Regions from separate parts of the Psychrobacillus sp. FSL H8-0483 genome, predicted to be linked through region 2. Evidence: predicted binding sites of a transcription regulator. Region 2 holds the regulator's gene; the other holds the start of a gene.
What was found. Region 2 encodes Rex, which represses fermentation and respiration genes when NADH is low (regulators of the CRP and FNR family bind a similar motif). Its sites were predicted from a motif close to TTGTGAAATATTTCACAA; they were not measured.

Region 1: the regulator Rex is predicted to act here: its motif matches at 3,800-3,817, upstream of MHB48_RS03285 (AtpZ/AtpI family protein).

Annotation. Positions count from the first base shown of each region.
Region 1 covers NZ_CP152052.1:681,625-687,927, reverse strand. The annotation lists gene atpA (F0F1 ATP synthase subunit alpha) at 1-814, opposite strand, end outside; gene MHB48_RS03310 (F0F1 ATP synthase subunit delta) at 842-1,378, opposite strand; gene atpF (F0F1 ATP synthase subunit B) at 1,375-1,899, opposite strand; gene atpE (F0F1 ATP synthase subunit C) at 2,030-2,254, opposite strand; gene atpB (F0F1 ATP synthase subunit A) at 2,319-3,029, opposite strand; gene MHB48_RS03290 (ATP synthase subunit I) at 3,056-3,430, opposite strand; gene MHB48_RS03285 (AtpZ/AtpI family protein) at 3,437-3,655, opposite strand; gene wecB (UDP-N-acetylglucosamine 2-epimerase (non-hydrolyzing)) at 3,857-4,972, opposite strand; gene upp (uracil phosphoribosyltransferase) at 4,991-5,620, opposite strand; gene glyA (serine hydroxymethyltransferase) at 6,172-6,303, opposite strand, start outside.
Region 2 covers NZ_CP152052.1:3,628,136-3,634,438, reverse strand. The annotation lists gene rimI (ribosomal protein S18-alanine N-acetyltransferase) at 1-403, shown strand, start outside; gene tsaD (tRNA (adenosine(37)-N6)-threonylcarbamoyltransferase complex transferase subunit TsaD) at 400-1,419, shown strand; gene MHB48_RS17625 (ABC-F family ATP-binding cassette domain-containing protein) at 1,938-3,872, opposite strand; gene MHB48_RS17620 (redox-sensing transcriptional repressor Rex) at 4,005-4,646, shown strand; gene MHB48_RS17615 (type II CAAX endopeptidase family protein) at 4,694-5,407, opposite strand; gene groES (co-chaperone GroES) at 5,592-5,876, shown strand; gene groL (chaperonin GroEL) at 5,922-6,303, shown strand, end outside.

The DNA.
Region 1 (6,303 bases), 1.2 Mb from region 2:
CACGGTATGCAGCAGCTTGTTTTGATAAATCATCATAAACGATTAACACATGCTTGCCTTCAAACATGAACTCTTCAGCCATTGTTACACCAGCATAAGGAGCTAGGTAAAGTAATGGAGCTGGTTGTGATGCAGATGCAGTTACAACGATTGTGTAATCTAAAGCACCTTTTTTACGAAGTGTTTCTACAACGTTACGAACAGTCGATTCTTTTTGACCGATAGCAACATAGATACAAATCATATCTTGGTCTGCTTGGTTAAGAATTGCATCAATCGCAACAGATGTTTTACCTGTTTGACGGTCACCGATGATTAACTCACGTTGCCCACGCCCGATTGGTACAAGAGCGTCAATCGCTTTAATACCTGTTTGAAGTGGCTCATGTACTGATTTACGTGCCATAACTCCTTGTGCAGGGCTTTCGATTGGACGAGATTTAGTAGTTGCAATAGGACCTAGTCCGTCAACTGGTTGGCCAAGTGGATTGACAACGCGGCCAATCAATTCTTTACCAACAGGAACTTCCATAATACGGCCAGTTCGACGTACTTCATCGCCTTCTTTGATGTCTGTGTATGGTCCAAGGATAACGATACCAACGTTATTCGCTTCCAAGTTTTGTGCCATACCTAACACACCAGTTGAGAATTCTAATAATTCTCCAGCCATGACGTTGTCGAGGCCATGAGCAAGAGCGATACCGTCACCAATTTTAATGACTGTACCAACGTCGCTAACTTTCATCTCAGATTCATAATTCTCAATCTGCTGTTTAATCAAGACACTGATTTCTTCAGCTTTGATGCTCATGTATGTCACCTCTCTAAATTCATAATATTAACCGATCAAGTTACGTTTTAAGCGATCTAGTTTTGTACTTAGACTGCTATCGTAAATGCGGTTTCCGATTTGAACACGCATTCCACCAATGATTGATGGATCTACAATGTTTTGAATACGTAAAGATTGTTTCCCTACATTTTTTGCAAATACAGTAGAGACGTTTGCACGCTCTTCTTCTGTTAATTCACGTGTAGTATATACTTTCGCTTCTGCAACACCTTGTGCATCGTAGGAAAGTGCCATAAATTCAGTAATAATGTCTGAAACTTCACCTAATCTTTTCTTATCAATAAGCACTAAAAGTGTATTAATAACAATTGGATTAGCATTGTTGAAAACTTCGCGGATTAGCTCTTTTTTCTTGTCTAATGAAAGCTTTGGAGATGTGAATAAAGTTTTCAAATCTTTATTGCCATTCCAGACAACTTTAAGTTCGCGTAAATCATTTTCTACTGATTGAAGCTCATTTTTTTGTTGTGCTAATTCGAATAAAGCGATTGCGTAACGTTTAGCTGCAGTTGAATTACTCACTTAGCTTCCCCTGCCTTCGCAATCGTTGCCTCGATTAGCGCACGGTTATCTTCTTCCGAAACTTCTTTTTCAAGAACTTTGGACGCTGCAAGTACTGAAAGTGAAACTACTTCTTCACGTACTGCTGCAATCGCTCTCTCTTTTTCTGTATCGATTTCACGGATAGCAGATTCTTTCAAACGCGCTGCTTCAGTACGAGCAGTTGTGATAATTTCTTCACGAGATGCTTCGCCTTGCTTTTTCGCATTTTCTACAATCGCTAATGCTTCTGTACGCGCTTCTTTTAATAAGTCACGTTGTTCTTCAAGTAATCGCGCTGATTCATTGCGGCTATTTTCTGCTGCTTCGATTTCGCTTGCGATTAACTCTTCACGTTGATTCATAATACCCATAAGTGGGCCCCATGCTACTTTCTTCAATAAAAACATAAGTAGTGTAAAGAAGAATAATGTAGCAAGGATATCCAAAATATTCAACCCATCATGGCCACTCGCACCAAGTACAAGGTAATCAAAAGACACGATTGTTTCACTCCTTTCAAACGCTAATAAGAGATCTTACTTCTATAATGTAATGTTATACTCATTGTTTTCTAATTCATAAAGAGAATGGCGGAAATGTTTCCGCCATTTCATCCTGTTGAAGTTGTTCTTATTTGTTTAATACGATGAACGCGATAACTGCTGCGATGATTGGAAGTGCCTCAACTAATGCTACCCCAATGAACATAACTGTTTGTAAAGATCCACGTGCTTCTGGTTGACGAGCGATACCCTCTACTGTTTTTGAAACGATTAAACCGTTACCGATACCTGCACCAAGTGCACCTAAACCGATTGCTATAGCTGCTGCTAAAAGACCAACTGAACCTACCATTGTGTAATTTCCTCCTTGGAATGTTGTTTTATTTATTTCTGCTTAGTAATACTGAGCAGTTATATTAATGGTCAGACGACACTTTATGTGACATATAAACCATTGTTAACATAACGAAAATGAACGCCTGGATTCCACCGATAAATAGTGAGAAACCTTGCCATGCCATTGCTGGAATAATTGCTCCAACAAAGCCAAAAATATTAGATGTTGCTAAGCCTGCAAGTAGTCCTAAAAGAACTTCCCCTGCATATATATTTCCGTAAAGACGTAGACCGAGTGTCAACGTATTTGCGAATTCTTCCATTACTTTTAAAGGAGCTAAAAAAGGAAGCGGTTTTAAGTAATCTTTACCATATTCTTTTATGCCCTTCGCTTTGATGCCATAGTAGTGCGTTAATAGAATAATCATTACTGCAAGTGTCATCGTTACCGTCGGATCCGCTGTTGGAGATTTCCACCAAAGCACACCATCATACGATATCGAAAATGGTAGACCTAACACGTTTGCTACAAAAACAAACATGATTAATGTAATTCCAAGAATATGGAATCTCCCACCTGTTTGCCAGTCAAAGTTACTTTTAATAATGCCTTTTACGAAGTCCATAATCCACTCCATGAAGTTCTGCATACCAGTTGGCTTCAGCTTCAAGTTTCTTGTCGCGATAAAAGCGATCAAAAATACGATGAGTGTTGTGACTGCAAGCATCAGGATATTCGACCAGTTTCCGTACATCCCCAAAAACTCAAAAGTGGGATTTTTATGTTCCACGATTAATTCACCTCACTTTCACAATCTCATTGTTGGTGTCTTGCATAATACATAATTCGTTCTACTAAAAGCAGAACATAGGGAATCATTAATCCAATGACTGTGCTTATAACATGAATATACTGTGGAAGGGCAAGTGCTATTGCAACAGCTGCAACGCCAGATGCGAAGCGGAATGTTGTACCGAGACCTGCTCGTCCTTTTCCATTTGTTAACACACGGTCAAATTTCTCCATTCTACGTACTAGAATCCAGAAATTATACAGACCAAACAAAGAACCTAGTGCTAGGCCTGCAAAAATTGTCGAATATGGGGTAAACCCCCAACCTAGCGCACATACTGCGAGCAAAAAAAATATGTACTTTTTCTGCTTTGTATAAATATGTTGCATTTCATGCATTGGTCTTCAGTCTCCTGAATCATATTTTCGAATGGTAGTAATAATGGCAAACATACCAACCGCAAGGCCAGCGAGTAAACATATTACTAAAAGTACTGGAGTGGTTCCATAAGTATTGTCGATCCACATTCCTGTGAATGTACCTATTAAGATAGAACCAACAAGCTGTGAGAGAATCGCTGAATACATAGCTATCCCTTGTAACGGACGTCTTATTTGACGCATAAAAGTGTCCTCACGTTTTTCCTCATAAAGTAAAAACTGTGAATCTAGTAGAAAGTTGATACATCAAGTGTTTCAAGCACTAAACACCTATCTTGATCATCCTTTGTAAGCATACAATAGGGCCAATTTGATGTCAATTAGTAGAAGTGAAAAACTTCACAAATACTTCTCATTTGACATCTTATCGACAAATTTAAAAAATTATTTTTGTTTTAAATATTCTTTTAAAGCATCCACAATCTTTTCTGAAGCTTTGCCATCCCCATAAGGATTACTCGCTTTCGCCATTTCGTTATAAGCAGTTGGGTTAGATAGTAGCTCATTTGCTAATCGGAAAATAGTTTCTTCTTCAGTTCCTGCTAGTTTCAACGTTCCAGCTTCAATTCCTTCTGGTCGTTCTGTTGTATCGCGAAGAACGATTACTGGTTTCCCTAACGAAGGCGCTTCTTCTTGAACTCCACCAGAATCCGTCAGAATAATAAATGATCTAGCCGCAAAATTGTGAAAATCTAATACCTCTAACGGTTCGATTAAATGAATACGATCATTTTCTCCAAGAATGTCGTTTGCTATTTCTCTTACCGCTGGGTTCATATGAACCGGATACACTACTTGTACATCCTCATGTTCTACTAATAATCGATTAATAGCTCGGAACATATTGCGCATTGGCTCTCCCAAATTTTCTCGACGATGGGCTGTTAATAGTATTACTCGACTATTTTGTAGCTTCTCTAAAATAGGATGCGTATAATCTTCTTTTACAGTTGTTTGAAGTGCATCAATCGCTGTATTACCAGTAACAAAAATCCGATCACTTAGCTTATTTTCAGCAAGTAAATTTGCTCGTGATTTTTCCGTTGGCGCAAAATGTATATCTGCCATTACACCCGTTAGTTGTCGATTCATTTCTTCAGGAAAAGGAGAATATTTATTCCATGTACGAAGTCCTGCTTCTACATGACCGATTGCAATTTGGTTATAAAAAGCCGCTAGACTAGCAACAAATGTTGTAGACGTATCTCCATGAACGAGCACGATGTCTGGTTGTGCTTCTTTCATGACTGCGTCAAGACCTTCCAGTGCTCTAGTCGTTATATCAACTAAAGTTTGACGATCCTTCATCATATTTAAATCATAATCCGGCTTTATATTAAATGTTTCAAGCACTTGGTCAAGCATTTGACGATGTTGAGCCGTCACTGTAACGATTGATTCAATTTCTTCTTGATGTTTTTGAAGTTCAAGAACAAGAGGAGCCATTTTTATCGCTTCTGGTCTCGTTCCAAATATCGTCATTACTTTCCATTTACGCATGAAATTTATACACTCCTTTTATTTCGTACCGAATAAACGGTCACCAGCGTCACCTAAGCCAGGCACGATATAGCCATGGTCATTTAGTTTTTCATCTAGTGCAGCAATATAAATATCTACATCTGGGTGTGCTTTTTGAAGAGCTTCTACACCTTCTGGAGCTGCGATTAGACACATGAACTTAATACTTGTTGCTCCGCGTTTTTTTAGTGAATTAACAGCTTCTATTGCAGAACCACCCGTTGCAAGCATAGGATCCACTAAAATGAAATCACGATCTGCAACGTCTGCAGGAAGTTTTACGTAGTATTCTACTGGTTGCAATGTTTCTGGATCACGGTAAAGACCAATATGCCCAACTTTTGCAGCAGGAATTAGTTTTAATATACCATCAATCATTCCAATTCCAGCTCGTAATATAGGAACAATCCCTAATTTTTTCCCAGCTAATACTTTCGATTTAGTGGGCTGTACAGGTGTTTCTACTTCCGTTTCTTCTAATGGAAGATCACGAGTAATTTCAAAGGCCATGAGTGTAGCTACCTCATCTACAAGTTCACGGAATTCCTTTGTTCCAGTGTTTACATCACGGATATATGTAAGTTTGTGTTGAATAAGCGGGTGATCGAATACAAATACTTTTGGCATATTGCATAACTCCTTTATCTTTTAATTTAAATTCTATTAATTATAACAAAAAAAGCAGTTCACATACTAGTAAACCCAAGTTTTAATATTGCGTCTATTTCTCCCGAGTTCCTCGTTTGTAAAAACATACCTAAAGTAGCAAACAAAGTATAGCTACACGGTGGATAATACAAAAATCAGTGTTCCTTTTAATCTCCATATTATGCATTTAAGATCATTATTTTTTTCCAATTCAAAACTGAATCCTAAAAGAAGCTGTCCCTAAAGTCATACATTGACTGAGAGATGGTCCCTTTTCTTATTTTTTGTAGGCAATTGATTGTAGTGAAAGACGGCGACTCCAGCGGGAATAGCATGAGCTGAAGGCCCCGCAGGAGCGAAAGCGACGAGGAGACTGAAGCCATGCCCGCGGAAAGCGTCCGTCTGGAACGGAAATCAATACATTTAGTTGAATAAAAAGTATACAAAAAACAGGTGTAGAAAAAGACTCGTTTTTCTACACCTGCTTCAATTTATGGGCTTATTGGACAGCCCCCATTTAAACTATTCTATTAGTTATATAATGGGAATTTATTTGTTAAAGCTTCTACTCTATCTTTTGATTCTTTTAATACAGTAGCATCTTCATGGTTTTTCAATAGTTTCGCAATAATTAAAGCAATTTCTTTCATTTCTTCTTCTTT
Region 2 (6,303 bases):
CTTATTAATAGAAGAAGAAGCGTTCACGGTTCCTTGGACGAAAGAAGCATTTGAACATGAAATGACGACTAATCTGTACGCCTACTATATTGTGGCGGAAACAGAGGAAAAGGAAATCGTTGGCTACTGCGGTATGTGGCTTGTAATGGATGAAAGTCATATAACAAATGTAGCGGTTGCAGAGCGTATGCGAGGACACAAAATCGGTGAAGGCTTGATGCGTGAGGCAATTCGCATCGTGCTTGAGCACAAAGTGGTGCTCATGACGTTGGAAGTACGTGTGACGAATGACATAGCGAAAAACTTGTATTATAAATTAGGCTTCCAAGACGGCGGCATACGAAAAAACTATTATACAGATACGCAGGAGGATGCTCTTGTGATGTGGGTGGAATTTAAATGACAAAAGATCAATATATATTAGGAATAGAAACGAGCTGTGATGAAACGGCAGCTTCCATCGTGAAAAATGGCCGCGAAATCATTTCCAATGTGGTCGCTTCTCAAATCGAAAGTCATAAACGTTTCGGTGGAGTTGTACCAGAAATTGCTTCAAGACATCATGTGGAGCAAATTACGATAGTGATCGAAGAGGCGTTGAAGCAAGCGAATATGACGCCACAGGATCTGGATGCAGTAGCAGTAACAGAAGGACCAGGACTTGTAGGTGCACTTTTAATCGGAATAAATGCCGCAAAAGCATTTACGTTTGCACACGGGCTTCCACTTGTTGGTGTCCATCATATTGCCGGGCATATTTACGCCAATGCACTAGTGCAGTCGATGGAATTTCCACTTCTTGCGTTAGTAGTTTCAGGAGGACATACGGAACTAGTCTTAATGAAAGAGGACGGGCAATTTGAATTAATCGGAGAAACGCGAGATGACGCAGCAGGTGAAGCATACGATAAAGTAGCGCGAGTGTTGAATTTGCCGTATCCAGGTGGTCCACATATCGACCGGTTAGCAAACGAAAGTGATGGAGCTGTGCCATTTCCAAGAGCTTGGCTCGAAGAAGGTTCGTATGATTTCAGCTTTAGTGGCTTAAAATCAGCGGTTATTAATTATCAGCATAATGCGGAGCAGCGAGGGGAAGCAATCAATCCCAACCATTTAGCAGCAGGCTTCCAGGAAAGCGTGATTGAAGTATTAACAGCTAAAACATTAAGAGCTGCACGTGAGTTTAATGTGAAGCAAGTCATTGCCGCAGGTGGTGTTGCTGCGAATAAAGGACTTCGTCAATCACTAGAAGAAACATTTGCAAAAGAAAATATTCCATTTTATGTGCCACCAATAAAATTGTGCACAGACAATGCAGCGATGATTGCTGCGGCAGGTAGCTCCAAGTTTTCGACAGGTAAAACAGGCGATATGTCGATGAATGCTCGACCAGGTTTGGAATTAAATAGCTGGAAATAAACGAAATCCTCTTTTCTTCGACAAGAAAAGAGGATTTTTTAAAATGGTTTTTTTAAAGTTGTCAAGAGAGAACATTCGTACTTATGCACAATTTGTGCATAACCTGTTGGTAACTTGTGAAATTTCAATATATTGTGTCTGCTTTACAAACAATTATGTGGAAAACTAAGATTTGAATCTGTGGACAATGTGGATAAACCTGTTGATATGTTGGTATTACGGTATTTATACTGTGAATAAATATGTGGAAAAAATATTTATTGAAATTTGCTATTGACCAACATATATGAGCAAGAATCGACAAATAACTATTGCTCCTGTTTGACTAAATCTGTGGAATCGGATGGTTATCCGCAAAAATCGGATGATTCACTCAAATAATCGGATCATTCGGCATGGAAATCGGATGATTATGAGTAAAAATCGGATGATTTACACAGATAATCGGATGATCATTTGCAAAAATCGATTCTTTCAAAAAAAGCAACGTAAACCAATATCATGGTTTACGCTGCTTTTTAGTTTGCTTCTATTTTTTCTAGTTGTTCTTGTAGTTCAAGCCATTCATTCGACAAATCATCTTGTTTTTCTCTTAATTCGTCTAGTGTGTATTGGAATTGCTGCACGGCTTCATGATCTTGGAAGATTTCCGGATCACATAGCTTTTCTTCTATAGAAGCTATTTCTGCATCTACTGTTGGAATCTGACTTTCTAACTCCTCTAGCTGACGTCGAAGTTGGCGTTCTTTTTTCTTCGCTTCCTTATCGATCGTAGAAGTGTTCGCCTTCGTGACAACTGTTTTTTCAACAACTGCCTTTTCTAGTGCAAGTTCTTCCAACTCTTCTTTTTTTTCTAAGTAATAATCATAATCGCCTAAGAAAAGACTAGAGTTATCCGAAGCTAACTCAATTACTTTTGTAGCAATTCGATTAATAAAGTACCGGTCATGGGAAACAAATATAATCGTGCCAGGGAAATCGAGTAATGCATTTTCCAATACTTCTTTACTATCTAAGTCTAAATGATTCGTAGGCTCATCGAGAACAAGCGTATTTGCTTTTAACAACATAAGTTTTGCAAGTGCAAGCCTAGCTTTTTCTCCACCAGATAAAGTAGAAACTGTTTTTTGCACATCGTCCCCTGTAAATAGGAAACGACCTAATACCGTACGAACATCTTTTTCATTCATAAGTGGCCATTCGTCCCATAATTCTTTTAAGACAGTTTTATTGCCAGATAGAGCGGCTTGCTCTTGGTCGTAGTAGCCAAATTGGACGTTTGTTCCGTATTGGATCTTACCACCAGCATTGTCTAGCTGTTTCATAAGGGTTTTAAGTAAAGTAGATTTCCCAACGCCATTTGGTCCAACTAATGCAATGCGATCTTGTTTGTAAACGGAAAAGGAGATATTCGATGAAACGGTTTTGTTAGGATAGCCGACTGCAACTTCTTCTAGTCGCAATACATCATTTCCACTTGGACGATCGATTGTGAATCCAAAAGAAGCGGACTTTTCGTCTCCATCTGGTGAATCCATCCAATCTGTTTTTTCAATCACTTTTCTTCGAGATTGAGCCATTTTTGTCGTGGAGGCACGAGCTAGATTACGACTAACGAAGTCTTCCAATTTCGCTTTTTCTTCTTGCTGCTTTTCGTATTTCTTTTTGTCTAGTTCATAGTTTTTCGCCTTTTGATCTAAGTAGGAACTATAATTTCCGACATATCTTGTAACATTATGACGTGATACTTCGTACACAAAATTCACTACTTGGTCTAAAAAGTAGCGGTCATGTGAAACGATTAAGATAGCGCCACTATAGTTTTTTAAGTAGTTCTCTAAAAAGCTCAGAGTTTGAATGTCCAAATGATTAGTCGGCTCATCGAGAATGAGTAAATCTGGCTTGCTAAGTAGCATTTTCGCTAATGCAAATCTCGTTTTTTGGCCACCGGATAACGCTTGGACAGGCTTGTCATAATCTTCTGGGAAGAACTGCATTCCATGTAGAATCGAGCGGATGTCCGATTCAAATCGGTAGCCTCCAGCTTCATTAAAAGCGAGCTGTAATTCGTCATATGCAGCAGTTACACGTGCGTACGCATCTGCATTCTCATATATAGAAGGATCAGCCATTTGTGATTCTAATGAACGAAGCTCTTTTTCTGATTCAATTAAATGACTAAAAATGGACTTCATTTCCTCCCAGATGGAGAGCTTAGATTCGAGTCCTGCATGTTGTTCTAAATATCCTAAGCGAACATTTTTGGGCATAATAATATCGCCAGTATCATATGACATTTCGCCTGCAATTATTTTAAGTAAAGTAGACTTTCCAGCACCATTTCGACCAACGAGAGCAACTCGGTCACGGTCTTGAACCTCTAGCTTTACGTTTGTTAATATATCTTCCCCATTAAAGGATTTCGTTACTTGATTGACTTGTAAAACGATCACGATGATTCGCACCTCAATTCTATTCTTAAGTGTAATAGATAGGGCGGAACGTTGCAACGCTCTAGTCTTTACATAACACGAAATGTCTAGTAAGATAATAACAATTTGTTCGAATGAAATAGGAGGATTTTTATGAAACCTGAAGCACCGAGGATTCCTCAAGCAACAACGAAAAGACTTCCTCTATATTATAGATTTTTGCAAAGCTTTCATAATGCAGGACACAAAAGAGTTTCCTCACAAGAGTTAAGCGATGCAATGAAAATTGATTCCGCAACAATACGACGTGATTTTTCTCATTTTGGTGCACTTGGCAAAAAAGGATATGGATATGACGTGCCTAACCTGCTCGAATTTTTTAGAAAAACGTTAGACCAGGATGAAGCGGCAAATGTGGCACTTATAGGGGTTGGTAGTTTAGGAACTGCTTTTCTTAAATATAACTTTCAAAAAAACCACAATACTAAAATTGTCGTTGCTTTTGATACAAAAGCTCCTGTAGAGGGAACAATTATGAGTGATATTCCCGTTTTTCATTCTAGTGTAATGGTAGAAAAGCTGAAAGAGTACGGAATAGAATTAGTCATTTTTACGTTACCAAGTCGTTCAGCACAAGAAGTGGCAGATCGTTTAACCGGCACGACGGTTAAAGGGATACTAAACTTTACACCAGTGAGGTTAAGCACGTCTGATGCCATTCGTGTACATACTATTGATCTGTCAGTAGAATTACAGACGCTTATTTACTTGATTCGAAACGAAGATACAGAATAATGAAGAAAGCCTTCCACCGCATTGCAAAATCGGTAGAAGGCTTTTCTTTATGGCATTTGCGAATAAGTTTCAAGGAATTTTTGTATGGTATCTCCATAAAATTGGAAAACAGTCACAAATCCGTTTAATAACATATGAGACACAATCGAAGCGAGGATTCGCTTAGTTTTATAATAAATATAAGCGAATATAAATCCCGAGACGGCATATAGTAGGATGTGCGTAAATTCAAAGTGTATAGCCCCAAACGCAATAGCACTTATGGAAGCCGCTACAAAGAAATTTGTTTTTGGTAATAACATACCGAATATAATGCGACGGAAAATCAGCTCTTCTAATATTGGAGCAAAAATGACAATGGAAAAAACCACAAATGGCACACCGCGGGCGATTTCAATAAATTGTGCTGTATTTTGAGACCCAGGCTCCACCCCAAGTGCAAGCTCAATGTTTGCAGCAATGATTTGTCCTAAAAATACTAAGAAGAATCCGATTACTCCCCAGCCAATTGTTTTCGCTAAGCTAAACGGTGCTCCTTTAAGAGGTCGTAAAAATGCTTTATCTTTACGAATAATAAGTAGGGTTATGACTGTACCAATCCCCATACTTAGAAATATCCACCAACCAGCAGCAATGAGTATTGGATTTTCAACATCTAACGAGGTAAAAAATTTGCGAAGTAGCGGTATAAAGAGTGCTCCTGATAGTTGCATCATGCAGTAAACGATTAATATGTATATGGCTGTCTTTTGTTGTTTCATGTATTTTAATACCTCTCCATTTATCTAGTTTCTTTTATTGTAAAGGAAATACAAAATAAAAGAAAAAATATTCTTCTCACTTGCAAAATGTTCTGTAATTAATTATTATTATAAGTGTGTTAGCACTCGAAGAGTAAGAGTGCTAATAATATTAAATTCTACTATTTTAGGGAGGTAGTTTCACTTGTTAAGACCATTAGGTGATCGTATTGTAATCGAATTAATCGAAGCTGAGGAAAAAACAGCATCTGGCATCGTACTTCCAGACTCTGCTAAAGAGAAACCGCAAGAAGGTAAAGTTGTTGCTATAGGAACTGGACGAGTACTTGATAACGGTACACGCGTAGACTTAGATGTGAAAGAAGGAGACCGTATCATCTTCTCTAAATATGCAGGTACAGAAGTGAAATATGAAAACAACGAATTTTTAATTTTACGCGAAAGCGATATTCTAGCTGTAATTGGCTAATAGGCTCATATAAAACGAGATAAAAATTAGGAGGTAACAGTTAACATGGCAAAAGAGATTAAGTTCAGTGAAGACGCTCGTAGTGCAATGCTGCGTGGGGTTGATAAACTTGCAGATGCTGTTAAAGTAACGCTTGGACCAAAAGGACGTAACGTTGTTTTGGAGAAAAAATTCGGTTCACCACTTATTACAAATGACGGTGTTACGATTGCAAAAGATATCGAATTAGAAGATGCATTTGAAAACATGGGTGCAAAATTAGTTGCAGAAGTTGCATCTAAAACAAATGATATCGCTGGTGACGGTACAACAACTGCTACTGTTTTAGCTCAATCTATGATCCGTGAAGGATTGAAAAACGTAACAGCTGGCGCAAATCCTGTAGGAATCCGCAAAGGGATCGATCTTGCAGTTGCAGCAGCAGTAA